4 regions of the Marinobacter sp. JSM 1782161 genome follow, and region 4 is predicted to be linked to each of the others. Evidence: predicted binding sites of a transcription regulator. Region 4 holds the regulator's gene; each other region holds the start of a gene.
The links. Region 4 encodes sigma-54, which starts transcription at its own class of promoters, with help from an activator protein. Its sites were predicted from a motif close to ANTGGCATNNANNTTGCTNT; they were not measured.
Positions count from the first base shown of each region.

Region 1 (7,607 bases), on a different contig from region 4:
CGGGATCAAAAGGCACCGCCTATTCTGTCCAGTCCACGGACGCTGTAAAGCACCCGTTACCAAAAACTACAGTTTGTACCGTTCTCTAGTGTCGAATCAGCTCGATTGCCAGTCGCTCAGGCGCGCTTTCAGACGCAGTGCCGCCTGACTGTGGATCTGGCTGACGCGACTCTCGCTGACGCCGATGACCGCGCCGATTTCCTTGAGGTTAAGCTCTTCCTGGTAATACAGACTCAGGACCAGCTTTTCGCGCTCCGGCAGCCCATCGATGGCCTGGGCCAGACTGTGCCGGAAACCGGCTTCGGACAACTCCGCATAGGGGGCGTCAGATACCGCATCTTCATTGTCTATCGGCACCTCGCCGGATTCATTTAGCTCATCGAGACTAAAAAGTCGTCCTCCGCTCGAATCGGCGAGGCAGGCGTGGTATTCGTTGAGCGTCATTTCCAGCTCGGCGGCGACGTCCGCATCCCTGGCTTCCTCGCCGGTACGGGCCTCGACGGCCTTGATGGCCTGCGCGATGCGACGGGTGTTGCGATGGACGGAGCGCGGCACCCAGTCACCCCGGCGGATCTCGTCAACGATCGCGCCACGGATACGGATACCGGCGTAGGTTTCGAAGGAAGCGCCTTTATTGGCTTCGTATTTTTGCGCGGCCTCCAGCAGGCCGATCATGCCGGCCTGCATCAGGTCTTCCAACTGCACAGAGGCGGGCAGCCGCGCCATCATGTGCAGCGCGATCTTCTTCACCAGCGGCGCGTGATCCTCGACCAGTTGCCGGGCCGCACTCCGCTCACTGCTTTGTTGGTAGATTCCAAGGCCTTTTGCCAACGTCATCAATCCGGATTACCCAAACAGCCCGTTTGACCGCCATACCACCTGCCCTGTCGGCCGGCGTACTGCATCAGGCGTCAACCAGACGCTCTACGAAAAATTCCAGGTGCCCCCGCGGCGACGACGGCAATGGCCAGTTGTCGACTTTCTGGGCCAGGGCCTTGATGGCCAGCGACGCCTTGGCGCGGGGATAGGCTTCGAGCACTGCACGCTGACGTTGTACCGCTTTCTTGACCGCTTCGTCGAACGGGACGATGCCCTCATATTGTAGTGCAACATCCAGGAATCTCTCGGTCACCCGGGTCAACTTGCCGAACAGGTGCTTGCCTTCCTGGTCGTTGCGTACCTGGTTGGCCAGGATGCGGAAACGGTTAGTGCCGTAATCACGGTTCATCAGCTTGATCAGGGCGTAGGCGTCAGTGATGGAGGTGGGCTCGTCGCAGACCACCAGCAGCAGCTCCTGGGACGCTCGCAGGAAGCTGACCACGGATTCGGAGATGCCAGCCGCGGTGTCCACGATGAGCACGTCGATCTGGTCCCCCAGTTCACTGAACGCGTTGATCAGTCCGGCGTGTTCCATCGGCGTCAGTTGAGTCATGCGCTGGGTGCCGGAGGACGCCGGAACGATCTTGATGCCGCCCGGCCCGTCCACCAGGACGTCGCGCAGGTCGCACTGACCGTTCAGCACGTCGGACAGGTTGTGCTGGGCGGTGATGCCCAGCAGCACGTCGATGTTGGCCAGTCCCAGATCAGCGTCCAGGACCACCACACGACGCCCCATCTGAGCCAGGGCAATGGCCAGATTGACCGAAACGTTGCTCTTGCCAACGCCACCTTTGCCGCCGGATACGGCGATCACCTGAACCGGGTTTGGTCTACTCATGCCGGGTACAGTCTCTCACGACAGGTTGTGATTCTCTCGGCCGGTTCCGACCGGCTCTGTGTATGGACGGCTCCAGAACGATCGGCGGCTCCGGCAACCTTCCCGTATTCAGGCACCCGCTGCGACCATGGACGTCTCCCGCATCTGGCGCAGGCGTTCCACACCCAGGCGGACCAGCGGTGCGGACTGCGCGGGATGGATGTCTTCGGGAATGCGCTGGCCATCGGTGTAGTAGGCCACCCGAAGTCCGGTTTCCATGGCGAACCCGAGTACCTCGCCGAGCGTCAGGGCTTCATCCAGCTTGGTCATGATACACCCGGCAGGATTCGCCATCTTATAGCAATGCCACGTGGATTTCATGATCCGCGGCTGACTGGTGGCCGACAGCACGAGGTAGGGCTTGACCGGGTGATCGCTCGACGCCAGCTCTTCCAGCTGCTCCTGGTGGCCGCGATCGGCGTGGGTCAGGCCCGCGGTGTCGATCAGTACCAGACGCTTGTCGGACAGGTCGTCCAGAATCCGGTCGAGGGAATGGCTCTCGTCGACCACGCGTACCGGCACATTGAGGATGCGGCCGAAGACGAACAGCTGCTCATGGGCCGCCACCCGGTAGCGGTCGGTGGTGACCAGCGCCAGGGAATCCGGACCATGCTCAAGCACATAGCGCGCCGCCATCTTGCCGATGGTTGTGGTCTTGCCGGAGCCGGTGGGGCCGACCAACGCGACGATACCGCCCTGCTCGACAATCTCCTTATCCTGGGTCCGAACCCCCGCGGCGAGGGTCCGCAGCGCCTTCTTCCAGCCTTCTTCAAGGCGGCAGTGGCCCTGGTTACGGGCCAGTGACCCGGCCAGCTGGCTGGACAGACCAAACTCCTCCAGGCGCTCCGCCAGACGCTGCTGGCTGGCGACGGCCGGTTCCGCGGGCTGGGCTTTGCCTGGAGTCCGCTCACGACGCTCGTTGACCATGTCCCGCAGCGAATGAATTTCGGCACGCATGGCTTCCAGAGCCGCCTGCGTGGTATCCGGCGCCTCGCTCTGGGGCTCGGCATTTTCCGCTACCTCGGCGAATACGTCCGGCTCGCGCGGCTGGCGCTTTTCGCGGATTTCACGAATGCGGTCGCGGGAACGGCCGAGTTCTTCCTCCAGGCGGCGATGCTGTTCCGCCTGCATTTCGGCCAGGCGCGCGCCGTTGGTGGCATCCACCGCGGCATTGCCCAAACGCTGGCGCGCCAGATTCTCGTCATAATCAAGGGCCGTCACGATTTCGACACCGCCATCCACCCGTCGGTTGGACAGGATGACCGCGTCCTCGCCCATTTCCAGGCGAACCATCTTCAGCGCTTCGGCCATGGTTGGCGCAAAAAACCGTTTTACCTTCATGATGACTTTCCTCCGTCGGCGCCGCCGTCAGCGACGCCCTGCTCTGCGGGCCGGCCTTGCCTTACTGCTGGCCCACCGATGCCACAATCGTGATCTGTTTGTTATCCGGCACTTCCTGATAGGACAGGACGTGCAAGCGCTCTACGCCATAGCTGACAAAACGGGCCATGACCGGCCTCAACGGCCCGGACACCAGCAGGATCGCCGGTTTGCCCATCATCTCCTGACGCTGGGCGGCGTCGCGCAGGGAACGCTGCAGTCGCTCGACCATGTTGGGTTCGAGCACCAGGCCGATATCGTCCTGACCGCCGGATTGTTGACTCTGCTGCATGGACTTTAGCAACATCTGTTCCAACTCCGGATCCAGGGTGATCACCGGGATTTCGTGATCGCCGCCGCAGATGCTCTGGACGATCATTCGCCGCAGCGATTGCCGGGCCGCCGTGGTCAGCACGCGAGCGTCCTGGGTCTTGGGCTGGACGTTGACGATGGCCTCGGCGATCGAGCGCATGTCGCGGATCGGCACCTCTTCCTGGAGCAGGCTCTGCAGGACTTTCAGCAGCAGACTGATGGAGACGGTGTTGGGCACCAACTCCTCGGCCAGCTTGGGCGAGACCTTCTCCAGCTGTTCCAGCCACTTCTGGACCTCCTCGTGCCCCAGCAGCTCGTGGGCGTGCTTCTGCAGGATCTGGTTGAGGTGGGTGGCCACCACGGTACTGGCATCGACGACGGTGTAGCCGAGTGTCTGGGCCTGATCTTTCTTGTCGGGCTCGATCCAGCTGGCATCCAGGCCGAACGCCGGGTCCTTGCCCTCAATGCCCTCGATCTTGCCGAACACCTGCCCCGGGTCGATGGCCAGCTCCCGGTCCGGATGAATCTCCGCCTCGGCGATGGTCACGCCCATCAGGGTGATGCGGTACACATTGGGCATCAGGTCCAGGTTGTCGCGGATATGGACCGACGGCATCAGGAAACCGAGATCCTGGGACAGCTTCTTGCGCACGCCCTTGATCCGGGTCAGCAGTTGCCCGCCCTGGGACTTGTCCACCAGCGGAATCAGGCGGTAGCCCACTTCCAGGCCGACGATGTCGACGGTGGAGACGTCGTCCCAACCCAACTCTTTGGATTCCGCCGGCCCCGGCAGCGCCTGCCCCTGACCGCCGCCTTCACCACCCTGCGGACCGGCCGGCTGCGCGGTGCGAGGAACGCCACCACCCCGCGCCGGGAAGACGCTGTCGTCTTCCTCAACCGCCTGCTGCTGGCGCTTCCAGATGTAGTAGGCACCCGCACCGGCAATCAGGCCCAGCCCGATAAACGCCACGTGCGGCATGCCGGGGATGATGCCCAGGATGATCAGGATCGCGGCGGCAATCGCCAGCACCCGCGGCGCGGTGAACATCTGCGACAGGATCTGCTGGCCCATGTCCTGGCTGGAGGTCACCCGCGTCACCATAATGGCGGCGGAGGTGGACAGCAGCAGCGACGGGATCTGGGCGACCAGACCGTCACCGATGGTCAGCAACGCGTAGCTGCGCATGGCATCGCCGAAGGACAGGGCGTGCTGCAGCATGCCGATGACCACGCCGCCGGCGATGTTGATGAACAGGATCAGCAGACCGGCGATGGCATCGCCCTTCACGAATTTGCTGGCACCGTCCATGGAGCCGTAGAAGTCGGCTTCCTGGGCAATCTCGGAGCGGCGGGCCTTGGCTTCGTCCTGGTTGATCAGGCCGGCGTTGAGGTCCGCGTCGATCGCCATCTGCTTGCCGGGCATGGCATCCAGGGTGAAGCGGGCGCTGACTTCCGAAACCCGGCCGGCACCTTTGGTCACGACCATGAAGTTGATGATCACCAGGATGGCGAAGACCACCAGACCGACGGCGTAGTTACCACCGATCAGCACCGCGCCGAACGATTCGATCACCTTACCGGCGGCGTCGCCGCCTTCGTGACCGTTGAGCAGGACGATCCGGGTCGAGGCCACGTTCAGCGCCAGGCGCAGCAGCGTGGCCACCAGCAGCACCGTCGGGAAAGCGGCGAACTCCATCGGCCGCAGCGCGTAGACACACACCAGCAGGATGACGATGGACAGGGTGATGTTGAACGTAAACAGCACGTCCAGCAGGAACACCGGCATGGGCAGGATCATCATGCCCAGCAGCGCCATCAGCAGGATCGGGATCCCGAGATTGCCGTTTGTCAGGGATTTGACGTTATTCAGGACCAGCGCTCTGTCCACAGCCCGAAACTCTCCAGCTCGATCAACGTTTGTCTGTGCCGCGATGTCGTTTTTTTGACGGCACGACCGCATCTGGAGGGGTTTTCGCAATATCCATACCAATCGCCGCAAGAAGCTTTATCCGGGGCACCCCTGACTGACTGGACCGGGCAAGTGAGGTATCCTTGGTGAGATTTTATGTTCCTATTCTGAAAAGAAGGTGAGCCATGCCCGTCCTTGAGGTAAAGCACCCCCTGATCCGCCATAAACTCGGCCTCATGCGCCGGGCGGACATCAGCACCAAGAACTTCCGTGAGCTGGCACAGGAGGTCACCGCCCTGCTGACCTACGAAGCCACCCAGGATTTCCATCTGGAAAAACAGACCATCGAAGGCTGGGCCGGCCCGGTCGAAGTGGATCGCCTCAGCGGCAAGAAAGTGACGATCGTCCCCATCCTGCGTGCCGGAATGGGCATGCTCGAAGGCGTCCTCACCCTGATCCCCGGCGCCCGCGTGAGCGTGGTCGGCCAGGTCCGCGACGAGGAAACCCTGGAAGCGAGCACCTACCTGGAGAAGCTGGTGGGCGAACTGGACCAGCGTCTGGCGATGATCGTCGACCCCATGCTGGCGACCGGCGGCTCGCTGATCTCCACCATCGAACTGCTCAAGAAAGCGGGCAGCACCGAGATTCGAGCCCTGGTTCTGGTGGCCGCGCCGGAAGGCATCGAGAAAGTGCTGGAGGCCCATCCGGACGTGTCCATCTACACCGCCTCGATCGACGATCGCCTCAACGAGAAAGGCTACATCCTGCCTGGCCTGGGCGATGCCGGCGACAAGATCTTCGGCACCAAGCAAAAGGATAACTGAGCATGCCAGCTACCCCGAACGAACCGGTATGGCGCCAGGCCGTCGCCGGCGCACAGATGTTGCTGGTCGCCTTCGGCGCACTGGTACTGATGCCCCTGATCACGGGCATGGATCCGAACGTCGCGCTCTTCACGGCGGGCGTGGGCACGCTGATGTTCCAGATCATCACCGGCGGCCAGATCCCGATCTTCCTGGCCTCTTCCTTTGCCTTCATTGCCCCGATCCTGTCCGCCAAGGCCAAGTTCGGCATGGAGGAAACCCTGGGCGGCCTGGTCGCCGCCGGCCTCCTTTACATGCTCCTCAGTGGCGTGGTGAAACTGCGCGGCACCGGTTTCCTCAACCGCCTGCTGCCGCCCGTGGTGATCGGCCCGGTGATCATGGTGATTGGTCTGGGCCTGGCGCCGACCGCGGTCAACATGGCCATGGGCAAGGCCGGCGACGGCAGCGCCCAGCTGGTGCCCTACGACACCGCCATCTGGATCGCCATGATTTCGCTGGTCACCACCATCCTGTTCTCGGTCTTTGGCCGCGGCATGTTCCGGCTGATCCCGATCCTGTTCGGCGTACTGGTCGGCTACGTGCTGTCGGCGATCGTCGGCATCGTCGACCTGACGCCGATACGTGAAGCGGCCTGGTTTGGGCTGCCGAACTTCGTCACACCGGAATTCAGCTGGGGCGCCATCCTGTTCATGATCCCGGTGGCCATCGCCCCGGCCATCGAGCACATCGGCGACATCCTGGCCATCGGCACGGTGACCCGCAAGGACTACCTGAACAAGCCGGGCCTGCACCGCACTCTGCTGGGTGACGGTGTCGCCACCAGCACCGCGGCTTTCCTCGGCGGCCCGCCCAACACCACCTATTCCGAGGTGACCGGCGCGGTCATGCTGACCCGCAACTTCAACCCGCGGGTGATGATCTGGGCGGCCATCGTCGCTGTGGTCCTGGCCTTCATCGGCAAGTTCGGCGCCGCCCTGCAGACCATCCCGGTGCCAGTGATGGGCGGCATCCTGTGCCTGCTGTTCGGCTCCATCGCCGTGGTGGGGCTGAACACCCTGATCCGTCACCAGGTGGATCTGGCCGAAGCCCGCAATCTGGTCATCGTCGGCGTGACGCTGGTGTTCGGCATTGGCGGCATGGCCCTGGGCCACATCGAGGGCATCGCCCTGTGCGGTCTGGTCGCCATCGGCCTGAACCTGGCATTGCCCGGCAGCCAGGCGGCCTGGGGCGCCTCGGCCGCATCCAAGGGCGATACTCCGGCGGCAGAATAAGCGGGCCCTTGAGCAGCGCGCCGCCAGCCGGCGGCGCGCGGTTTTCAGGGGATCAGCCCTGATAACCAAGGAGCGACCATGACACGCCCGCTCGACAGTTCCGGCATCAGTTTCACCGCCCTCTACACCGGCGCCGTCTGGCAGCACAACGGCCT
Region 1 covers NZ_WSSA01000003.1:76,061-83,667, forward strand. Annotated here, with positions in the region: gene GQB00_RS13060 (RNA polymerase sigma factor FliA) at 97-837, opposite strand; gene GQB00_RS13065 (MinD/ParA family protein) at 905-1,717, opposite strand; gene flhF (flagellar biosynthesis protein FlhF) at 1,826-3,097, opposite strand; gene flhA (flagellar biosynthesis protein FlhA) at 3,159-5,336, opposite strand; gene upp (uracil phosphoribosyltransferase) at 5,543-6,181, shown strand; gene GQB00_RS13085 (uracil-xanthine permease family protein) at 6,184-7,452, shown strand; gene GQB00_RS13090 (class I SAM-dependent methyltransferase) at 7,531-7,607, shown strand, end outside.
Region 1: flhA (flagellar biosynthesis protein FlhA) is a predicted target of sigma-54. The motif match lies at 5,420-5,439, and genes of this name have one in related genera.

Region 2 (7,607 bases), on a different contig from region 4:
ATCCGCGCCATCAATTCCCTGCTCACCGTCGGCCAGGGCCAGCGTCTGGGCCTGTTTGCCGGCAGTGGCGTGGGCAAGAGTATGCTGTTGGGGATGATGACCCGCTTTACCGACGCCGACATCACCATCGTCGGCCTGATCGGCGAGCGGGGCCGCGAGGTCAAGGAGTTCATCGAGGACATCCTTGGCGAGGAAGGCCTGGCCCGCTCGGTGGTCGTCGCGTCGCCCGCGGACGATTCCCCGCTGATGCGCCTGCGCGCCGCCATGCTGACCACCCGCATCGCCGAGTATTTCCGCGACAAGGGCAAGCGCGTGTTGCTGTTGATGGATTCCCTGACCCGCTACGCCCAGGCCCAGCGGGAAATCGCCCTGGCCGTCGGGGAACCGCCCGCGACCAAGGGGTACCCGCCGTCGGTGTTCGCCAAGCTGCCGCAGCTGGTGGAGCGCACGGGCAACGGTAAGCCCGGCGGCGGCTCCATCACCGCGTTCTACACCGTCCTGACCGAGGGCGATGATCAACAGGACCCCATCGCCGATTCGGCGCGGGCCATCCTCGACGGTCACATCGTCCTGTCCCGCAGCCTGGCGGAAGAAGGGCACTACCCCGCTATCGACGTGGAAGCCTCCGTCAGCCGGGTGATGCCGCAGGTGGCGAGCACTGAGCACTTCCGCAAGGCCCAGGAATTCAAGCAGGTTTTCGCGCGATACCAGCAGGCGCGGGACCTGATCAGCGTCGGTGCCTACGTCAAGGGCTCCGACCCGGAAACCGACTACGCCATTGAACGCATCGACGCCATGCGCGGTTTCCTGCAGCAGAGCCTGAAGGAGAGCGCGCCCTACGACGCCAGCGTTGAACGGCTGATGGACGTGCTGCCGGACCGGCCGGCCAGGCCGGACGCCGCAAAAGGTGACGCATGAAGCCGAAGTCGCAGCGACTGGAAGTGGTTCTGGCGCTCGAGCAACGGCGCGAGGACGAAGCCCTCGAGGCCATGAACCGGGCGCGGGAGCAATGGCGGCAGCAGGAGCACCAGTTGGGTGAGCTGAAACGCTACCAGGCCGACTACCGGGAGCAGATGCGCCAGGGTCAGCAGGGCACGGTCTCGGTGGCCCGGTTACAGGGTTGGCAGGCGTTCATTGGCCAGCTTGACCAGGCCATCCAGGGGCAGGAGCAGCAGGCACGCCGTTCGGCGGAGGTTTTCGAACAGGCGCGTGAACAGTGGCGCCAGGCCTACGAGCGCAAGAAGGGCATGGCCAAGCACATCGATGCCTGCCGGGCCGAGGAGCAGCGCGCCCGGGACCTGCGCGAGCAGAAACAGGCGGACGAAGCGGCCAACCGGATTCACGCGCACAGGCGCTTCTGAGCAGCCTTGGGCGCGGCGGCAGTCAAAAATTCTGAATGCAATTCGCTGAGTTTTGGCTATCCTCAATCCCGTGGAAACATCAAAAAAATACAATGGACGAATGTAACGCTGGCCGGAAAACGGATCGGCGGCATTGTCCCTCGGCGTGACGGAACGACCCGGGAAAACAGACCTGCTGGCTGAAAATGGACGGAGGACACCGCATGGCAATACATACGCGGCGCAGCGATGATGGCCGCACCCTGGTGATCAGCATTGATGGTCGCTTTGACTTCAGCTCCCATCAGAGCTTTCGCGACGCCTACGAGCGCAGCGACCAGGACGTCAGCGACTACGTCATCGACATGTCCGACACCACCTACCTGGACAGTTCCGCCCTGGGCATGCTGCTCCTCTTGCGCGATTACGCCGGTGGCGACGCCGGTCGCGTTCGAATCGAAAACTGCAACAGCGACGTGCGGCGCATTCTCAGCATCTCGAATTTCGAGCAGCTGTTTTCCATCAACTAGTGCCGGGGCCGCGCCGGGTCGAAGCCGGTCCGCGGGCGATGCATACACCGTCCCGCTCCGCGCAACGCCGGCCGGGCGCCTGTCCACGGGATGCAGCAACAGAGGCAGACCCCATTGGAAAAGGCGGTTGCTGAAAAGGCGATGGAAGGCCAGTCGCTCCGGATCCTGATTGCGGACGACAGCGAAACCGACCGAATGATCCTCAGCACCATGGTGCGACGCCTGGGGCATGAGGTGATGACGGTCGCCGACGGGATGGAAGCGGTCGAGGCGTTTCGCACCTTCGAGCCTCAGATCGTCCTGCTGGACGTCATGATGCCGCGCATGGATGGCATGGAGGCAACCCGCCACATCAAGAGCCTGGCCGGCGAGGCCCTGGTGCCGATTATCTTCCTGACCTCCCTGTCCGACGCCGACGCCCTGGCGCGCTGCCTGGAAGCCGGCGGCGACGATTTCCTGTCCAAGCCCTACAACCGCATCATCATCGAAGCCAAGATCAACGCCTTCAACCGTATGCGGGTGATGCACAACACTCTGACCCAGCAACGCGACCTGATCCGCGCCCGCAACGAGCAGTTGATCAAGGAACAGAACATCGCCCGGCGGGTTTTTGACAACGTCGCCCACACCGGCTGCCTGGACGCACCCAACATCCGTTACCACGCGTCGCCCATGTCCGTGTTCAACGGCGACATCCTGTTCGCCTGTCCGCGGCCGTCCGGTGGCATGAACGTGTTGATCGGCGACTTCACCGGGCATGGGCTGCCGGCGGCCATCGGCGCCATGCCCGTGGCCGAGATCTTCTACGGCATGACCAGCAAGGGCTTTGCCTGCGGTGACATCCTGCGGGAAATCAACCAGAAGCTCTGGCGCATCCTGCCCACGGACATGTTCTGCTGCGCCGCGTTCATCGAGCTGGATGCCCACCTGGGTAACCTGACCATCTGGAACGGCGGTCTGCCTTGCGGCTTCCTGTTGCGGGGCGGGCGCACGGTGGAGCGTCTGCCGTCCAGTCATCTGCCGTTGGGGGTGGTGGCCGCCGAGCGCTTCAGCACCGAGGTCAGCCGGCTCAAGGTGGAAGTCGACGACACCATCTTCTTCACCACCGACGGCGTGCCCGAGTCGACCAACGGCGCCGGCGAGATGTTCGGCGAGGATCGCCTGCGCCAGGTGGTGGAACAGACGCCTCTGGAGACGCCGGTGTTGCAGACGGTGTTATCCGCCATCGGCGAGTTCACCGGCAGCGAGGCCGCGCCGGACGATCTGACCCTGGTATCGGTGGACGTCATCGAGGCCAGCCTGCTGGAGGAATTGCCGCTGCGGGTGACCCAGTCGGCCCTGAGTGGCCCGTCCAACTGGTCCTGCGAATACCGGGTCTGCGGGGACACCATGGCCCAGTTCAACCCGTTGCCCCTGTTGCTGCACATCTGCATGGAAGTGCCGGGCCTGAGGCGGCGCGGTGGCGAGGTGTACACGATACTGGCAGAGCTCTACACCAATGCGTTGGAGCATGGCGTGCTGCAGTTGCCGTCGAGCTGGAAGAGCTCGCCGGAAGGTTTTGGCCGCTATTACGCTGAGCGGGCCCGTCGGCTGAAGACCGTGGTGGACGATGCCATCAGTTTCCGGTTATCCCATCGGATCGGCCGTAACGGCGGCCAGTTGACGGTGGTGTGCCAGGATAGCGGCGACGGCTTCAACTATAATAAGGGAAAACTGTCGACACTCGACCAGAAAGGCTATGCGGGCCGGGGGTTGGCCCTGCTGCGGGAACTCTGCGACTCACTGACGCACCGGGGCAGCGGTAACGAGGTGGAAGCGATTTACAGCTGGACCTTTGACCCGGACGACCATGACTGACATCACAGGTTGATATCCACAAGGCTTCCGGGCACGGTATGCCCGAATTGGAGCCCGCGCGACGGCACGTCCACCGGCCCTGCCGCAGGCAGGAGGCGAAACCAGCCTGGCGGCGGGCGGTCGCAGTCAAGGAGACGATCATGAACGACAAGCCGCATCTGGACGATGAAGCGCTTGCAGAGCTACGCGAAGTCATGGAAAGCGAGTTCGACGTGCTGATAACGACCTACCTGAACGACTCCCGCGAGCGCCTCGACACGCTGCGCTCGGCCCTGGGCAGTCGCAATACCGATGCCTTTACCAAGTCCGCGCACAGCTTCAAGGGCAGTTGCATCAACATTGGCGCTCCCCGGCTGGGAGCCCTGTGTGGCGATGCGGAGATGGCCGGCAAGGAAGGACGACTGGATGCCGCGGCCGATGTGTTGACCGACATCGAGGACGAATTCTCGGTGGTCCGCGGTCTGCTGGAAAATACGCTGGCCCGCTGATTCAGGGAGCCCCGGGCGCAAGCGGGGCCCGGCCGTCCTTTCCAGGAGGGGGCTTTACAGGGGCGCCCTTTCCAGGAAGGTCCTTTCCGGGGTGGCGCCTGGGCGATTGGCATCCTTGTTGCTGAGCTTCCTCCAAACCGTTTGATTTGTGCCAAAGCGGCAAGGGGTTGCCATGTCTGGATTGGTGTTGACACCCGTTTCGTCCACGTCCGGAAATTCGACTGAAAGCGTGAAGAATAATGCGGCTTCGGAGTCCTCCTCCGAAGCCTTCGACGAGGTATCGGCGCGCGAGCAGTCGCGTCTAGAGGCCCGCGAGCAGCGGCAGCAACGTGCCGAACAGCGGGCTGAGGACCAGCGCCGCGCCGATCAGCGCCTGGAGGAAAAACAGGCGGAGGAACGGCGGCTGTCGGACCAGCGTGCGGAGGATCGCCAGCGCGCTGACCAGCAGGCGGAACGCCAAACCGAGAAGTCACGCGCTGAAGACGCTCGAGCTGAAGACCGCCGCAGCGCCGAACGCAGCGACAGGGCCGATAAAGCCCGCGACGATGAGGCGCAGACCGCGGATCGTTCCGACCGTGGGCGTGATGCCGATTCCGACAAGACCCGGACGGCCGAACAGGTGAGTGACGGAAGCCGGCAGGAGAGCGGCGACGATACCGAAATCACCGACAAGGCCAGTCTGCCCTTCCTGTTCAGTACGCCCACCGATGCCACGGCCCTGAAGGGCGCGCCGAGTGCCGCCACGGCGGTCCAGGGCTCGGCTGCCATCGGCGGCCAGCCGGGCACCCCCAAGCTGAGCCAGCTTCTGGACAAGGCGCTGGCGGCGGGCCAGGGAGCTTCTGACGCGGGAGCGCTCAAGGAAGGCCTGACCACAACGGCGAAGGGCGATCAGGCCGGCATCCTGCTGGGCAAGGCCGCGACCGCCGACGGCAAGGCGATTGATTTTTCCAGTCAACTGGCTGGTCTGCAGGGGGACAGCCAGTCCGGCAACCTGCAGAATAATGCCACCAGCCTGCAGCGCGGTCTGGAAGGGCGAGACGCCATGGCCGGACTGAAGAGCTATTCCACCAGCGTGGAGCTGCCGGTGCAGCATGCCGAGTGGGGTGAGAAGGTCGCCGGCAAACTGGCGTGGTTGACCAGCCAGCGCATGTCCGCCGCCGAGATTCACATCACGCCGCCCGACCTGGGCCCGCTGGAGGTTCGCGTCCAGGTCCAGCAAGACCAGGCCCATGTCACCGTGCACGCCACCCATTCGGCGGTTCGTGACCAGCTCGAACTCAACGGCCATCGCCTGCGTGATATGCTGCAGGAGAACGGGCTGAACCTGGACCGGTTCGAGGTCTCGGCGGAGACACCGGACCAGCAGGGCGGACAGCAGCAACTGGCCGGTGATGGCAGCGGAAGCGAATCCGGTGGATCCGGGCTTGCGTCCAGTGTTGAGGGGGAAGATGGCGAGCAGACCCTGGCCGGCGGCAGCCTCGATCTGAGTTGGCGTGGCGAGGTGGATCTGTACGCCTAGCCGGTGGTTCCACCAGGCTACGGTTTATGTCTTTCGACCCAGACGCTAAACTTCTGTTTTGTTTATGATCTGGCGGCATTCCGGGAAAGGTTGGCTCACTTATTGCTCAAACCTCCGGGTAGCGGGTCGAAACGACAATAAACTGACTGTTGGACATCTATGGCGGAAAATGCGGAAAAGCCGGGCGGCAAGGGCAAACTGAAACTGATCATCCTGCTGGTTGTGGTGATCCTGCTGGCGGTGGGCCTGTCCGTCGCCGGCACCCTCTGGTTCCTGAAATCGGGTGACGACGGCGCCGAGGCGGACGCCGATAGCGAGGCGGAAACCGCCGAAGTGTTCGAGCCCAGCCACTACTATTCCATGAGCAAACCCTTTATCGTCACGCTTGCCAGCGAGGGCCGACAGCGCTACATGCAGATTTTCGTGGCCCTGCAGAGCCGCGACCAGGCCGCACTCGATGCCGCGCAAACGCACATGCCGCTGATTCGCAGCCGTTTGCTGACCCTGTTCGGGGCCCAGGATTTCCAGGCGATGCAAACGCCCGAGGGCAAGGAGGCGTTGCTGCAGAAAGGGGTGGAGACCGTCAATCAGGTCCTGAAACAGGAAGGTGCCGAACCGGTTGACCAGATCCTGTTCGAGAATTTTGTGCTGCAATAGTCGTCAGCCCGTTTGATCACAACAGACAGATCGAACCCGTGAGGTCGGATTAAAGGTATGCAGGACTTACTGTCACAAGACGAAATCGACGCGCTCCTGCACGGCGTTGACGATGGTGACATCGACACCTACGACGAGACGGACGACACCGGGGTCAAGTCCTACGACCTCTCCAGTCAGGACCGTATCGTCCGTGGGCGCATGCCCACCCTGGAGATGATCAACGAGCGTTTTGCCCGCTACACCCGGATCAGTCTCTTCAACCTGCTGCGCCGCAACGCCGACGTTTCCACCGGTGGTGTCCAGATCATGAAGTTTGGTGAGTACATACACACGCTGTACGTCCCCACCAGTCTCAACCTGGTCAAGATGCGGCCGCTGCGTGGCACCGGGCTGTTCATCCTCGATGCAAAGCTGGTGTTCAAGCTGGTGGATAATTTCTTCGGCGGGGAGGGGCGCCACGCCAAGATCGAGGGGCGTGAATTCACCCCCACCGAGACCCGCATCGTACAGATGATGCTGGACATGGTGTTCAAGGACATGCGCGAAGCCTGGAACGCCGTGCTCAAGATCGACTACGAGTACCTCAGTTCCGAGGTCAATCCGGCCATGGCCAACATTGTCAGCCCCAGCGAAGTGGTGGTGGTCAGCACCTTCCACATCGAACTGGACGGCGGCGGTGGCGAGCTGCACATGGCGCTGCCGTACTCGATGATCGAGCCCATCCGCGACGTGCTGGATGCCGGCGTCCAGAGTGACATCGACGAAGTCGACGAACGCTGGGTAAATGCCCTGCAGGAAGACATCAAGGCGGTCAACGTGCCGGTCAACGCCACCGTTTGCCGGCGCCGGCTGAGCCTGCGTGATATCGCCAAACTCAAGGCCGGGGACGTGATTCCGGTGGAGCTGGAAAACGATCTGACGGTGACGGCCAACGGCATTCCCATCTATAAGGCCCAGCTCGGGACCCGGGACGGCAACCTGGCACTGCGCGTGACCGATCGCACGGCACGACCCAAAGTGAAGAAACAATTGAAGGTGAACAGGCATGGCTGACGACGATCAGAAAAAAGACCCGCAGGAGATGAGCGAAGACGAGAAGCTCGCCGCCGAATGGGAGGCTGCCATGTCCGAGTCCGGTGACGATGCTGGCGAGGACCAGGACGGTGGCCGTGACGATGAGTGGGCAGCGGCCATGGCCGAGGCGGGCGAGGGC
Region 2 covers NZ_WSSA01000003.1:88,489-96,095, reverse strand. Annotated here, with positions in the region: gene fliI (flagellar protein export ATPase FliI) at 1-918, shown strand, start outside; gene fliJ (flagellar export protein FliJ) at 915-1,361, shown strand; gene GQB00_RS13150 (STAS domain-containing protein) at 1,565-1,870, shown strand; gene GQB00_RS13145 (SpoIIE family protein phosphatase) at 2,012-3,727, shown strand; gene GQB00_RS13140 (Hpt domain-containing protein) at 3,868-4,215, shown strand; gene GQB00_RS22090 (flagellar hook-length control protein FliK) at 4,445-5,734, shown strand; gene GQB00_RS13130 (flagellar basal body-associated FliL family protein) at 5,894-6,391, shown strand; gene fliM (flagellar motor switch protein FliM) at 6,449-7,447, shown strand; gene fliN (flagellar motor switch protein FliN) at 7,440-7,607, shown strand, end outside.
Region 2: GQB00_RS13130 (flagellar basal body-associated FliL family protein) is a predicted target of sigma-54. The motif match lies at 5,824-5,843, and genes of this name have one in related genera.

Region 3 (7,607 bases), on a different contig from region 4:
GGTCACGTTCGGGTAGCGGCGGCGGATCAGCTGCAGCAGTGGATTGGAGGTGGTGAGCGTGCTCATAGCGGTTCTCCAGGGACCCGGTTACAGGGTCTCGTTACCTTTCAGGCCGATCTCGAAGCTGTCGATGTAGGCGTTGGGCTTTTTCGGGTCGAAGGCCACGCCGTCGATCAGCTCGCCCTGGTCGGGGCGGGTGAAGTTTTCCGCGTCCATGTCGGGGAAAGCGCTGGCAGGAAGCGTGCCGTCGGCGATCAGCGACTGGGCGGCTTTCTCGTAGATATCCGCGCGGTAGACCTTTTTGGCGATGTCCATGTACCAGTCATCCGGCTTGGGCTCGGCGATCTGGCCCCAGCGGCGCATCTGCGACAGGTACCAGATGGCGTCGGACGGGTACGGGTAGGTGGCGTAGTAGCGGAAGAAGACGTTGAAGTCGGGCACGTCCCGCACGTCGCCTTTTTCATACTCGAAGGTGCCGGTCATGGAGTTGGCGATCACTTCCTCGTCGGCGCCCACGTAGTTGGGACGGGCCAGCATCTTCACCGCTTCCTCGCGGTTGGCGTTGTTGTTCTCGTCCAGCCAGTAGGCGGCGCGGATCAGGGCGCGCAGCAGGTGCAGGTGGGTGTTGGGGTTCTCTTCGGCCCACTGTTCGGTGACGCCGAACACTTTCTCCGGGTTGTTGGGCCAGATCTCGTAGTCCGTGATCACCGGCACACCGATGCCCTTGAACACGGCTTGCTGGTTCCAGGGTTCGCCCACGCAGTAGCCCTGGATGGTGCCCGCTTCCAGGGTGGAGGGCATCTGCGGCGGCGGGGTGACAGACAACTGCACGTCCGCCTGCAGGGTGCCGCTGGTGTCGCCTTTATGGGGCGCGTAGTAGCCCGGATTCAGGCCGCCGGCGGCCAGCCAGTAGCGCAGCTCGTAGTTGTGGGTGGAGACCGGGAACACCATGCCCATCTTGAACGGCTCACCGGTCTCATGCTGCGCTTCGACTACCGGTTTCAGGGCGCTGGCGCTGATCGGGTGCTGCGGCTGGCCGTTGCCGTTGTCCGGGATGTTGGCTTTCATCTTCTCCCAGACATCGTTGGAAACGGTGATGCCGTTGCCGTTCAGGTCCATGCTGAAGGCGGTGACGATGTTGGCCTGGGTGCCGTAGCCGATGGTCGCGCCCAGTGGCTGGCCGGCCAGCATGTGGGCACCGTCCAGCTCACCGGTGATGACCCGGTCCAGCAGGACTTTCCAGTTGGCCTGGGCCTCCAGCTCCACGAACAGGCCTTCGTCCATGAAGTAGCCGTTCTCCCACGCTACCGCCAGCGGCGCCATGTCGGTCAGCTTGATGAAGCCCAGCTTCAGGTCGGGTTTTTCCGGGGGGGCCAGCTCTTGGCCGTGGGCGGCCAGGCTGGAGCCCAGTCCCAGTGCCGCGGCAAAGGTTGCAGTCAGGATACGGCTCGCCATGCGTCTCTCCTATGTCGTCTTTTCTTTTGGGCAAAAAAAAGCGCCCGCCCCCGGTTGTCGGGGACAGGCGCCAATGCCTGCAGATCGTCTGTCATCTGTAGCAAAACTGTGAGGTACTGAGCCGAAATCAGTACGCGTAATCGTCACCAGAGATAAAGCATAGCCCGTGCCATTATTTTAAATGCTTATCTATCAGGTAGTTGGCTGTTTGTTGGGGGTTGGGGCGAGTGACGCGGCGGGCGTTTCTAGGTCAACTGCTCAGAAATTGCACCATGGCCGGGCGGATCAGGTGCGGGCGCCGGGACGCTCCAGGGCTTCCAGGGCGAGACGCCAGCGCGGGCTGCGGTTGGAAGCCAGGCCGTCGGCCCAGCGCGTGGTTTCCGGCAGGCGGTAGCGGGTCAGGCAGGCCATCACCATGTCGATGGACGTTTCCAGGGAAATGCGGTGGCCGGGGGAGACGAACAGGGGATTCACGCCCTGGCGGGTGCGCAGGACCGCGCCGATGGTGTCACCTTTGTCCACCAGCGGTACCCAGGCGCCGCGTGTGTCGGGTACCGGGTCGTGTGTGCCCAGCAGGCGGCTCTTGCCCACGCCAATGGCGGGGCGGTCCAGCAGCAGGCCCAGGTGACTGGCGATGCCCAGGCGTCGCGGATGGGCGATGCCCTGGCCATCGCACAGCAGCAGGTCCGGCCACTGCGACAGCTGTTCGAGCGCCTTGAGGATCACCGGACACTCACGGAACGACAGCAGCCCCGGCACATAGGGGAAACGGGTGGGCAGTCGCGCCAGGGCGTAGTCGAGCGGCGCCAGGGTGCATCGGTCCAGCACCACCACGGCGGCCCGGGCGGTGCGGCCCTGGTCCTCGAAACCCACATCGATGCCAGCGACCGTGCTGATCGGGCCCAGGCGATCTTCGGTCACCACGTCCACCGCCAGTTTCTTCTGTAGGGCAATGGCCTGTTGCGGTGTGAGTCCGGCCCAGTCGGCATCCAGATCCGGCAGCATGTCTATTCCTTAATCAGCGTCCATCGTGGTGCGGGTACGGCCATGACGCCGAACCTCGTTGTGACGACCGGTGTTTACGCCTATTCCGGCGATAGGTTCGGGCAAGCGTTCCCTTAGCATTCCTTAATGGCGGAGCGCCACCAAATCCGACACAGTATCAAATTGATCGTGTTCGGTTTATGTCCTGTCGCCATTCATGAGGTGGAGGAGAACAGTCCCCGTGCGTGCAAATCCTGTCCGAGCTTTTCGGCTTCGAACCATCCAGCCGCTGCTGGCGACCCTGCTGGTGACCGCGGTACTGGCGTCCAGTGCCCACGCGGAAGGCGACTGCGACCGATTGGTACGTGCCGGTGACAGTCTGCAGGCGGCCTTCGACGGTCTGCCCGACGACGGCTCCCAGCAGACCGTGTGCCTGACGGACGGCACCTTCCAGCTCACCGATATGGTGACCCTGACCCGGGATAACGTGACCCTGCGTGGTCGCGGCCTCAACGACTCGGTGCTGCAAATGGCCGAGGGGGTGTCCAGCCCGGTACTGGTTCTGGGAGACGCCTACCACCAGCAGCCGCAACAACCGATCCGCAACGTCACGGTGGAAGAACTGGGCATCGAAGGCGGTGGCCAGACGCCCAACGAATTCCGGCCGGACCTGCCCTATCTCAGCAACAGCGCGCTGGTGGTGCGCCAGGGCGAAGGCATCCTGCTGCGCAACCTGAACGTGCAGGACTGCCGCAGTGCCTGCCTGCTCACCGAGTACCACAGCCGTGACGTCACCATCGAGGGCAGCCACGTCAGCCGCGCCCAGTGGGATGGTATTTCCCTCAACCGCGCCGGGCCCACCCGGATTCACGGCAACACGATCGAGGACAACGTCGCCGCCGGTATCACCGTGGAATATCTGGAAGGCAGCGAAATCAGCAACAACGTGATCGCCAACAACGGCTCCCACGGCCTCTATCTGGCGGATGCTGAGAACAACCGGTTTGCCGGCAACCTGATCCGCGACAACCATCTGGCCGGGGTGTTCCTGACCTGCTCGGTGCGCGACCGCAACCCGGTGCTGTGCTGGGAGGACAGCTTCAGTCGCGGCAACGAGTTCGTCGACAACCGCTTCGAGCACAACCACTTCGGCTACCAGGTGGCGGTGGATTCGGCGGCCAACTGCAAGGATTTCGATAACCCGCCCAACGTCTCACGGGGGGACGCCTTCGTCGACAGCCCCAACGAGGAGCCCGACTGGGGCACCTATGGCCGCTGCCTGGCCTACGACGGCAGCCAGACCCTGGAACACATCAGCCGGCGCGACACACGCGGATCGGCGGCGGGTCAGTGATGCACCGCCTTGGGCAGCACCTTGGCCTGGGTGACCCAATCCTCCACCTGCGACAATGAGGGCACCTGGCGCACCAGCTGGCGCTCGTCGTTCACATCCTGCATGCGGGCCAGCAGGTTGTCCGGCTTACGTTGGCCCAGCTCGGGTACGCTGTCCACGCCGGCGACTTCCAGCAGGTCGGCGTACTGGGTGCTGATCCCCTTGATGCGCGCCAGGTCCGCGCGATTGACCCACTTGAGGATGAGCTTCTCGCTGATGCCGGTGCGCGCCGCCGCGTCCTGGCGGCTTTTGCGGTCGCCGCACTGCTTTAGCAGGCCTTGCTGGGAGTCGATGCCCACGGCGGTCAGTTTCTCGGCGTAGTGGGCGCCGATGCCTTCGATGTCGGCCAGTTTGGTCATGGCAGGTCTCCTGATGCCATTGGCAGACGTTACGCTGCCGATTACGGGAAACAACCGGGTTTGCGAAGCCGTGCGGAGCCGGCCTACCACCGCAAGAATAAATTTAGCGGACCGGTGGCAAACGGCCAGTCCACTGCCGGCATTAACCGGATGGTCACTGGTCGCGATCGGGCGGTGGTGCTAGTCTCCGACAGGCTATTCTCCAAGACCGCACCGCCAGGGAGTTGCGATGCCAGCCGTCAGTCAGCCGAGTCACGGCCGAAACCGGGCCCTGTGGGCGTGGGCCTTTTACGACTGGGCCAACAGTGCCTTCTTTACCATCATCCTCACCTTTGTCTTCGCCCGTTATTTCAGCCAGTCGGTGGTGCAGGACGACGTCGCCGGAACGGAAGCCTGGGGCCAGATCGTCGGTATCAGCGGGATAGCCATCGCCATCCTGGCGCCGATCCTGGGTGCCATTGCCGACCAGTCCGGACGCCTCAAGCCCTGGCTGATTACCTTCACCCTGGTGTGCGTGACGGCGACCGGGATGCTCTGGTTCATCACGCCGCAAACCGACCAGTTCTGGGAGGCGGCCTTCTGGGTGGGGCTGGGCATCCTGGGTGCGGAATTCGCCTTCATTTTCTATAACGCCATGTTGCCGGAGTTGGCCGAGCCCGATCACGTGGGGCGCTGGTCCGGCTGGGGTTGGGGCCTGGGCTACGCGGGCGGCGTGCTCAGTCTGGTGGTGGTGCTGTTCGCCTTTATCCAGTCGGAAGGTGCCTGGCTGGGCCTGGACACGGCCCAGGCGGAGCATGTGCGCGCCAGCTTCCTGCTGGTGGCGATGTGGTATCTGGTGTTTTCCCTGCCGATTTTCTTCCTGACGCCGGACCGCCCGCCCACCGGCCTGCCCGCGCGTCAGGCGGTGCGGGCCGGGCTGGCGCAGATCGCCGATTCCATCGCCCACGTGCGTCGCTACCGTCATATCCTGCGCTTTCTGATCGCGCGCATGCTCTACACAGACGGCCTGGCCACGGTGTTCACGTTTGGCGGTGTGTACGCCGCCGGCACCTTCGGCATGGACCAGACCCAGGTGCTGATGTTCGCCATTGCCCTGAACGTCACTGCCGGCCTGGGGGCGGTGGGCTTCGCCTGGGTGGACGACACCATCGGCGGGCGCAACACCGTGTTGCTGTCGCTGGTGGGGCTGGGGGCCAGTGCCCTGGCGATCCTGCTGGTGGAGAGCGTCACCGGCTTCTGGGTCTGGGGCATGATCCTGGGCATCTTCGTCGGCCCGCTGCAGTCGGCCAGCCGCTCCCACCTGGCCCGCGCCGCGCCGGAGCACCTGCAGACCCAGATGTTCGGTCTGTTCGCCTTCTCCGGCAAGGCGACCGCCTTCGCCGGCCCGCTGCTGGTGGGGCTGGTGACCGGTCTGACCGGCAGCCAGCGCTGGGGCATGGCCACCATCCTGGTGTTCCTGCTGGTGGGTTTCCTGCTGATGCTGACGGTGCCCTCCACGAAGGGCCAGGCCGAGGCGGCGGTCGATCCGGCCTGAGCGCCGTCGCCGGGCGAGCCCCGATTACTGCCGGCGCGCCATCTTCAGGAAGCGCCCGTGGATGCGCCGCACGCTCAGGAACACCGCCAGCAGCACCAGCGGAATCGCCGCGCCCAGCACCAGTGACTTGTCGAAGTGCAGGCCGTAGTCGTGGGCGGAGTCCAGGGCCAGCTTGAGCAGGCCCACCAGGTAATAGCTGATCGCCACCACCGACAGGCCTTCCACCGTGTGCTGCATCATCAGCTGGATTTTCGAGCGCCGGTCCATGGAACTGAGCAGCTCCTGGTTCTGGCTCTGGATCGCCAGCTCCACCCGGGTGCGCATCATGTCCGAGGCCCGGTCCACCCGTCTGGACAGGTCCTCCAGCCGCTCGCTGACCGATTCGCAGGTTTCCACCGCCGGCGTCAGGCGCCGGGTCATGAACTCGGTGAAGGTCAGGTGGCCACTCAGCTCGTCCTCCCGCAGGGCCTGTAGCCGGGCCAGCACCAGCTGGTGATAGGCGCGGGTGGCCGAGAAGCGGAAGGTGGACTGGGCGCGGAAGGATTCGATGCGCGCCGCCATGGTCGTCAGCCGCGCCAGGATGGCCGGTTCGTCGATGGCGTGGTTGTCCGCCAGGGAACGGGTGATGTCCACCAGTTCCTCGTCCATGTGCGCCAGCCGCGGCGCAATGTCCCGCGCCAGCGGCAAGGCCAGCTGCGCCATCAGCCGGTAGATCTCGATCTCCATGACCCGCTGGGTCAGGCGGCCCAGCTGACTGTCCGACAGGCTGCGGTTGAGGATCATGAAGCGGCCGAAGCCGTCGCTGTGCAGGCGGAAGCTGCCCCAGATCCGCGCCGCGCCTTCCTGCGGGCTGCTGCCCACCAGGCGCAGGTCCTCGAACCAGGGCCGCACGAACGGCAGGTCCTGGTCCGGGCCATGATCCACCGCCTGCACGTCCACATGGAAGGCCGCCACCACCTGCCCGGCCAGCTGCTCCAGCCAGCCTTCCGGCAACGGGCTGATGCCGGTGGCCTCGAACGGGTCGCTGGCGTCGTTCGCCAGGTTGACGAAGGTGTAGGTGGTGAACTCCATATGCACCTCGCGACGAATGCGCAGGGTGCCGAAGTCTTTCTCGTAACAGCTCACTTCCTTCACCGGCGCCTCGAAACCCATCAGGTGATGCAGGTGCTGGAGGTGGCGGAACTGGTCCCGGCGCTGGTTGGGGGTGGTCAGCACCGCAATCTGGGTGACCCGTGCCGGACAGGGCAGCACCTGGAACGGGCGCGAGTGCAGTTCGTTATAGAGATCCCCGCGCAGCGGGTGCAGGTCGAGTGTGGCCAGTGAGGGGTTCACGCCGGTGTCCTTGGGTCGGATGAAACAGGGTGGTGTCGGAACGATACGGTAACCGCTGGCGCCGGCCAAGGGGACCATCGACGTACGACCAGGGTGGCGTCTGGTCCCCGGTTTCGGCGGGCTCGGGCGGGGCTGTGACTGGCGTCACATTTTTATTTTAATTCAATGGGTTAGTGCGTCGATGAATTTTACATGCCGCGTTCACTTTCGCGCTGGTGGGGCAGTGACTGGGTGCGAACTGATTGAAACGGGCGGTTAATCCGGGGGCTGGAGCGCATCTTGCTCACAGGCGAACGCCTGCCAACAACGGAGGTGAATAACAAACTGTCGTAACCCCCGACAACAAGGAGCTTTTATGAAACAGGGAATTGCGATCCTTGCAGGATGCCTGATGGCGGCCAGTAGCCAGGCCGCGCTTTTCAATTTCACCGGCGATATCGAGTACCACAACGACGTGGTGCAGATTGGTTTCTCCCTGGAGGAGGACGCCACCGACGTACGTGTCTGGACCGACTCGTTCCTGTCCGGCGCCAACTTCGACCCCATCACC
Region 3 covers NZ_WSSA01000004.1:375,132-382,738, forward strand. Annotated here, with positions in the region: gene GQB00_RS18145 (ABC transporter permease) at 1-66, opposite strand, end outside; gene GQB00_RS18150 (CmpA/NrtA family ABC transporter substrate-binding protein) at 88-1,455, opposite strand; gene nfi (deoxyribonuclease V) at 1,741-2,457, opposite strand; gene GQB00_RS18160 (right-handed parallel beta-helix repeat-containing protein) at 2,681-3,793, shown strand; gene GQB00_RS18165 (DUF4332 domain-containing protein) at 3,787-4,191, opposite strand; gene GQB00_RS18170 (MFS transporter) at 4,421-5,725, shown strand; gene GQB00_RS18175 (DUF3422 family protein) at 5,750-7,057, opposite strand; gene GQB00_RS18180 (DVUA0089 family protein) at 7,449-7,607, shown strand, end outside.
Region 3: GQB00_RS18150 (CmpA/NrtA family ABC transporter substrate-binding protein) is a predicted target of sigma-54. The motif match lies at 1,610-1,629, and genes of this name have one in related genera.

Region 4 (7,607 bases):
GCTTTCTGCACGCTCGATGGCCACGGCATCAAGCAACTGCGGCGCGCCGGCATCGACGTCGCGATCATCACCGGGCGTAACTCCCCGCTGACCGCCCGCCGCGCCCGCGACCTGGGCGTTGAACATCTGCAACAGGGGCGCGAGGACAAGGAAGCAGCGCTGAAGGAGCTACTTGAGGAACTCGCCATCTCCGCCAGCGAGGCCGCCTATATCGGCGATGATCTGCCCGACCTGGGCGCCATCATGCACGCCGGTCTGGGCATTGCCGTCCCCAACGGCCACTGGTATGTCCGCGAACAGGCCGATTACTGCACTGAAACCGGTGGCGGCGAAGGTGCCGTGCGTGAAATCTGCGACCTGATCCTGCAGGCCCAGAACAAACTGGCGGAAATGCACCAGACCTACCACGCCGACGGACACTGATCATGCTCAGCCGCCTTAACCAGATCCGCCTGCGCTACGTCGCCATCGCCGTACTGGCCGCCGTGCTGATCGATCTGCTCTGGCAAAGCGACGAAAAATCCCCGGACAACACCGCCGAGCAGCTGCGCGGACCGGACGAGCCCGACAGTTTCGTGGTGAACGGCGCTTACCAGGCCTACGACGAGGAAGGCCATGTCAGCGTTACCATCACCAGCCCGCGCATCGAACAGTTCGACGAGCAGAATCGAGCCCACATGCAGGAGCCGCGCGCCACGCTGATCGATGCCGAGTCAGGCATCCCCTGGAAGGTGTCAGCCGAGGAAGGCAACTACCGCCTGGAGCGCGACGTCATCGACCTGACCGGCAACGTGGTCATCAGCCGGATCCTGGAATCCGGCAAGCAAGGCAAGCTGGAAACCCCCCATCTTACGCTGGATAACGATAAACGCATTGTGCACACTGACGCCCCGGTGATCCTGACCGACGCCCGGGGCGTGACCCGCGCCACGGGCATGAAAGCCTGGATCGACAAACGGATCGTCAAACTGCAATCACAGGTGGAAGGACAGTATGAGTTGCCATCAGCGCAGTAAACGCGCGCCCCTGCGCCGCCTTCTGGGCGCCGCGCTCCTGGCGCTGGCCGCAAACGCCCAGGCTTTTGACCTGAATTCGGACAGCCCGATCAAGGTATCGGCGGACAATGCCCGACTCGACGACGCCAAGGGTACGGCGGTCTACACCGGCGGTGTGGTCGTGCGCCAGGACGCCACCGAGCTGACCGCGGACCGGGTCGTCCTCTACCGCAGCCAGGGCGCGCTGAACCGCATCGAAGCCTACGGCAAGCCGGCGCACTACATACAGCCGCAACAGGGCGAAACACCGAAAACCGACGCCGAAGCACTGACCATCATCTACGCCGCCGGCGAGAACCGGCTGACCTTTGAGGAAAAAGCCGTCATCCGCCAGAACGGCAACGTCTTCAAGGGCGAACGCATCGACTACGACACGGCCAGGCGCGTCGTCACCGCCGGCGGTGGCAGCAAGTCCGATGGTGGCGATGGACGCGTGGAAATGGTTATCCAGCCACGCCAGGGCAGCGGAACCTCGGAGGCCGGTAACTGATGGCCATACTGCGTGCGAGCAATCTGGCGAAGAGCTACAAGCAGATTAAAGTGGTCAAAGACGTCTCACTGGAAATCCGCAGCGGGGAAATCGTCGGCCTGCTGGGCCCCAACGGCGCCGGCAAGACCACCTGTTTCTACATGATCGTGGGCCTGGTCAAGGCGGACAACGGCCGGGTCAGCATCGATGAGAAAGACATCACACCCCTGCCCATGCACGGCCGGGCCCGTTCCGGCATCGGCTATCTGCCCCAGGAAGCCTCGGTGTTCCGCAAGCTCAGTGTGCGCGACAACATCATGGCGATTCTGGAAACGCGCAAGGGCCTGTCCCGGGCGGAGCGTGATGAAAGGCTGGAAAACCTGCTGGAAGAGTTTCACATCACGCATATCCGGGACAGCCTGGGCATGGCGCTGTCGGGCGGGGAACGCCGGCGCGTGGAGATCGCCCGGGCGCTGGCGATGGAGCCGGCCTTCATCCTGCTGGACGAGCCCTTTGCCGGCGTCGACCCGATCTCGGTAAGCGACATCAAGCAGATCATCCGCCATCTGCGCGACAAGGGCATCGGTGTGCTGATCACCGACCATAACGTGCGCGAAACCCTGGATATCTGCGAGAACGCCTACATCGTCAGCGGCGGCCATATTATCGCATCCGGACAGTCTGAGGAGATCCTGGCCAACCAGCAGGTCAAGGAAGTCTACCTGGGCAACGAATTCCATATGTGAGCCCGTCAATCGGGTATGGGTATCGCAGTGGGCGCCAAAACGCTAAACTCGAAACAGGGTCGGCAAACCTCTCGGGGCATATCCGCCGACCAAGACATTGTCATCGGGACACCCATAGCAGTAAACTTCGGCAAAGAATTTGCTTGGCAAGCCGGACCGACCTCTGACACGAGCGTTTTCAAGGTCCGGAGACATCCGGACAGGTCTTGCCCAGGCGCAATAACTCAGTCGATGGCCACAGGGTGACGGGACTAAATCAATGGTAATGAAAGCTTCGCTTCAGCTGAAGCTGGGTCAACAGCTCACCATGACACCCCAGTTGCAACAGGCAATCCGCCTGCTGCAACTTTCCACGCTGGACTTACAACAGGAAATCCAGCAAGCGCTCGAATCCAACCCCATGCTGGAAACCTCGGAAGAGGAAGACGGCGCCGCGGATAGTGAGAGCGACGGCGAGGACGCGTCCGCTGACGGCAAGGGCGAGGACAGCAACGACACCGCACAGGACGACGATAGCTGGGACGAGCCGGCCGAACCCGACTGGAACACCGAGACCAACCAGGAAATCCCCGATGACCTGCCGGTCGACACCGCCTGGGACGACATCTACCAGTCCGCCCCGGCACCGGCAGCACGCAGCGAAGAAGACGACGACACCGACTTCGAATCACGCAACTCCCCCGCCGAGACCCTGCAGGACCACCTGCTCTGGCAGCTCAACCTCACCCCCATGGGCGAGCGCGACCGCGCCATTGCTCACGCCCTGCTCGACTCGGTGGACCCGCGCGGCTACCTGATCTCGACACTGGAAGACATCCACGCCGGGCTGGTCGACGACAGCGAGGAAGATCCGCTGGAACTGGACGAGGTCGAGGCCGTACTGCGCCGCCTGCAACACTTCGACCCGCCGGGCGTGTTCGCACGGGACCTGCAGGAGTGCCTCCTGATCCAGCTCAACCAGCTGCCACCGGAGACGCCCTGGCTGCCCCAGGCACGCCTGGTGATCAGCCACTACATCAACCTGCTGGGTAATCGCGATTACGCCCAGTTGCTTCGCCGCAGCCGCCTCAGCGAAGAGCAGCTGAAGTGCGTGCTGGCGCTGATCCAGACGCTCAACCCGCGGCCGGGCGACTCTCTCGACCAGGCCGAGCCGGATTACGTGGTGCCGGATGTGGTGGTGTCCAAGCAGAAGGGCCGCTGGCGCGTCGAACTCAATCCCGAAATTGCCCCGCGCATCCGGGTCAATGCCGGCTACGCGGCGCTGATCCGCCGGGCCGACAACAGTGCCGACAACACCTACCTGCGCGATCAGTTGCAGGAGGCCAAATGGTTCATCAAGAGTCTGCAGAGTCGCAACGAGACCCTGCTGAAAGTCGCCACCCGGATCGTTGAACATCAGCAGGGATTTCTGGATCATGGCGAGGAAGCCATGAAGCCGTTGATCCTTTCGGACATTGCCCAGGCAGTGAGCATGCATGAATCGACCATTTCCCGGGTCACCACCCAGAAATACATGCATACGCCGCGCGGTATCTTCGAGCTGAAGTACTTTTTCTCCAGTCATGTGAGCACGAACGAGGGCGGTGAATGTTCCTCCACGGCAATTCGTGCCATGATCAAGAAACTGGTCGCCGCCGAAACCCCGAAGAAACCCCTCAGCGACAGCAAGATTGCAGCGCTGCTCGGGGACCAGGGCATCAAGGTGGCACGACGGACGGTCGCCAAGTATCGCGAGGCGATGCACATTCCGCCGTCCAACGAACGCAAGAGACTGGTCTGAGACGCAAGCGCCCAGGGCCAGCCAGAGTCGGTTTTCAAACGTCGCTGAGTGCGACGGGCTCAACGTCGGGAGCTTCTCTGCTCCCGGCCATATCGACAACAGGAGAAGCCTATGCAACTCAATATGTCAGGTCACCATGTCGAATTGACTCCCGCTCTGAAAGACTATGTCTCCGGCAAGTTTGAAAAACTCGAACGCCATTTCGACCACATCAGCAACTGTCAGGTGACCCTGTCCGTGGAGAAGCTGCGCCAGACGGCCGAAGCCACACTCCACGTCATTGGTGGTGAAATCCACGCAAAGGCTGAAAACGAAGATATGTACGCGGCCATTGACGGCCTGCTCGACAAACTTGATCGGCAGATCCTCAAGCACAAGGAAAAGACCGTTGATCGAATGCACGGTGCTGCCGGCCGCTAGCCGTTCCATCCAAGGGAAAGCATTCCATCCATGACGGAATCACCATTAACCATCCAGTCCATCCTGGTTCCCGAGCTCACCCTCTGTGGTGTGCCGGGAACCAGCAAGAAACGCATCCTTGAGTTGATCGCCGAGCACGTAGCCAAGCGCTACCCCGAGCTCGACGAGACCCAGACCTTCAATAACCTGGTGTCCCGGGAACGGCTGGGCAGCACCGGTATCGGTCAGGGCATTGCCATCCCCCACTGCCGTCTGGACGGCTGCAATCATGTGGTGGGTGCCCTGCTGACCCTGGAGGAAGGGGTTGCGTTCGACGCCATCGACAACCAGCCGGTGGATCTGCTGTTCGTGCTGATCGTCCCCAAGGAGGCGACCAGCGAGCACCTGGAACTGCTGAGCCAGCTGGCCGAGAAGTTCAACGAGCGCAGCTTCTGCGAACGCCTGCGTCAATGCCGGGACGCCGACGAGCTGTTCCGCGTCATGACGCAACCCGAGTAACCATTCGCCGATTCGACGAAGGCATTGCATGAAACTGATCATCGTCAGCGGTCGTTCCGGATCCGGCAAGAGTACGGCACTGCACGTGCTCGAGGACCTGGGCTTCTACTGTATCGACAACCTCCCCATCGGCCTGCTGTTCCCGTTGACCGAGGAAGCCAGCAATGCCTCGCCGGACAAGCTCCGCAATATTGCCGTGAGCATCGATGCCCGCAACCTGGCCGATGAGATTGCCAACTTCGACGAGATCCACGAGCGCCTCAAGGGCGCCAGCCTGAACGTCGAAATCATCTTCCTCGACGCCACCGACCAGGCCCTGCTGCAGCGTTTCCACGCCACACGCCGCAAGCACCCGCTGAGCAATGTCCGCACGTCGCTACGCGAGGCGATCAACCACGAGAAGGACTTGCTCGACCCCCTGGCGCAGTTGGCCGACCTGTACATCGATACCACCGAGCTGTCGATGTATGAGCTGCGCGACATGGTGCGTCAGCGCGTAGTGGGGCGACGCGACCAGGAACTGGCCCTGCTGTTTCAGTCGTTTGGCTTCAAGCACGGCGTACCCGTGGATTCCGACTACGTGTTCGACGTGCGCTGCCTGCCCAACCCCTACTGGGACGCCAGTCTGCGCGACTTCACCGGTGTCGATCCTCAGGTCCAGGCTTTCCTGGAGGGGCAGCCGGAAACCCGGGACATGCTGGACGATCTCAAGGAACTTCTGGAGAAGTGGTTACCGACTTTCCGGTCAAGCAACCGCAGCTACATGACCATTTCCATCGGCTGCACCGGCGGTCAGCATCGCTCGGTCTACATCTGCGACCAACTGGGGCGTTATTTCCGCGAGCAATACGGCAACGTGCAGATCCGCCACACGGAGATGCCGCACCTGCACACGGCGGCCAGTGACGACACGCCATGATCCGGGAGCCCATCACCATCATCAACAAGCTCGGTCTGCATGCCCGGGCCGCAGCCAAGCTGGTCAGCACCGCGTCGGAGTACGACAGCCAGGTGCTGATCGCCAAGGACGGCCGGGAGGTGGACGGTAAGAGCATCATGTCGGTGATGATGCTCGCGGCCAGCCGCGGCACCGATATCGAGCTGGTTCTCGACGGGCCCGACGAACAGGCGGCGCGCGACGCCCTGGTCGAGCTGATCAACGATTACTTTGGCGAAGGCGAGTAGATCCGACGCCGACACGCGCACTCGCCCAACCGCCCCACGGACGCGGGATTTACCTACACCAAGTTCTCACGTCTGCAACGTAAGTCCGCTATACTTAGGAACTTCTGAATAAGTCCTGGGGCGTCTCGGCGAGACCTTCCAGGACTTATCCAGAAGATCCTTATGGCAGCACCCGAGGCGATCCGGACAGCCCGCCCAGGCCCAAGATGGCCCGAGACTGTCCGCGCATGGCCTCGGCCCGGATTCATGGGACCTTCATGACAGACGCAGTCGAAAACAGCCAGGCCAGGCAACGTCTCCGTACGCTCGGCGAAGCCCTCGACAGTGGCGCCCTGCAACAGGTGGCGCGCATCCTCAATGGTGGCCTCAGCCCCAGCGATATTGCCCACCTGCTGGAATCCTCCCCGCCGCGCCAACGGGCACTGCTCTGGAATCTGGTGGACAAGAACCTCGAAGGGGAAGTCCTCCAGTACCTCAATGACGATATCCGAAGCTACTTCCTGAGCAAGCTCAACGCCCAGGAACTGGCCACCATCATCGAAGACTTCGAATCGGACGACCTGGCGGACCTGCTCCAGCAGCTGCCGGATACGGTCATCCAGGAAGTTCTCGACACGATGGACGAACAGGATCGCCAGCGGGTTGAGGAAGTCCTCGCTTACCCGGAGGACACGGCCGGCGGCCTGATGAACACGGACACCATCACGGTGCGTCCGGATCTCAGCATCGACGTGGTGCTCCGCTACCTGCGCCGCCATCGCGCCCTGCCGCCGATGACCGACAGCCTGATCGTGGTCAACCGTCGCGACGAGTACATCGGTGTGATGCCCATCACCAAGATGCTGGTATCCAGCCCCAGCGCCACCGTCCGCGAGGTGATGGACACCGATATCGAACCCATTCCGGTGACCCTTTCCGATACCCAGGTGGCCACCCGTTTCGAACGTTACGACCTGATTTCGGCCCCCGTGGTCAGTGAAGACGGCAAGCTGCTGGGCCGGATCACCATCGATGACGTGGTCGACGTTATCCGCGAGGACGCCGACCATTCGCTGATGAGCATGGCCGGCCTGGACGAGGACGAAGACACCTTCGCGCCGGTGATAAAGACCACCAAGCGCCGCGCCGTCTGGCTGGGCATCAACCTGATCACCGCCTTCATCGCTTCGGCGGTCATCGGCCTGTTTGAGGGCACCATCTCCAAAGTGGTGGCGCTGGCGGTATTGATGCCCATCGTTGCCAGCATGGGCGGCATCGCCGGCAGCCAGACCCTGACACTCGTCATTCGTGGCATGGCGGTGGGGCAGATCAGCGGAGCCAACGTGCGCTGGCTGCTGAACCGGGAGTTCCTTGCCGGTGTCCTCAACGGCATCCTCTGGGCGCTGGTGGTCTCGGTGGCCGCCACCGTGTGGTTTGCCGACCCGATGATCGGCGTTATCATTGCCTCGGCCCTG
Region 4 covers NZ_WSSA01000002.1:1,175,402-1,183,008, forward strand. Annotated here, with positions in the region: gene kdsC (3-deoxy-manno-octulosonate-8-phosphatase KdsC) at 1-423, shown strand, start outside; gene lptC (LPS export ABC transporter periplasmic protein LptC) at 426-1,016, shown strand; gene lptA (lipopolysaccharide transport periplasmic protein LptA) at 994-1,545, shown strand; gene lptB (LPS export ABC transporter ATP-binding protein) at 1,545-2,270, shown strand; gene GQB00_RS05190 (RNA polymerase factor sigma-54) at 2,536-4,050, shown strand; gene hpf (ribosome hibernation promoting factor) at 4,162-4,470, shown strand; gene ptsN (PTS IIA-like nitrogen regulatory protein PtsN) at 4,501-4,968, shown strand; gene rapZ (RNase adapter RapZ) at 4,997-5,887, shown strand; gene GQB00_RS05210 (HPr family phosphocarrier protein) at 5,884-6,153, shown strand; gene mgtE (magnesium transporter) at 6,411-7,607, shown strand, end outside.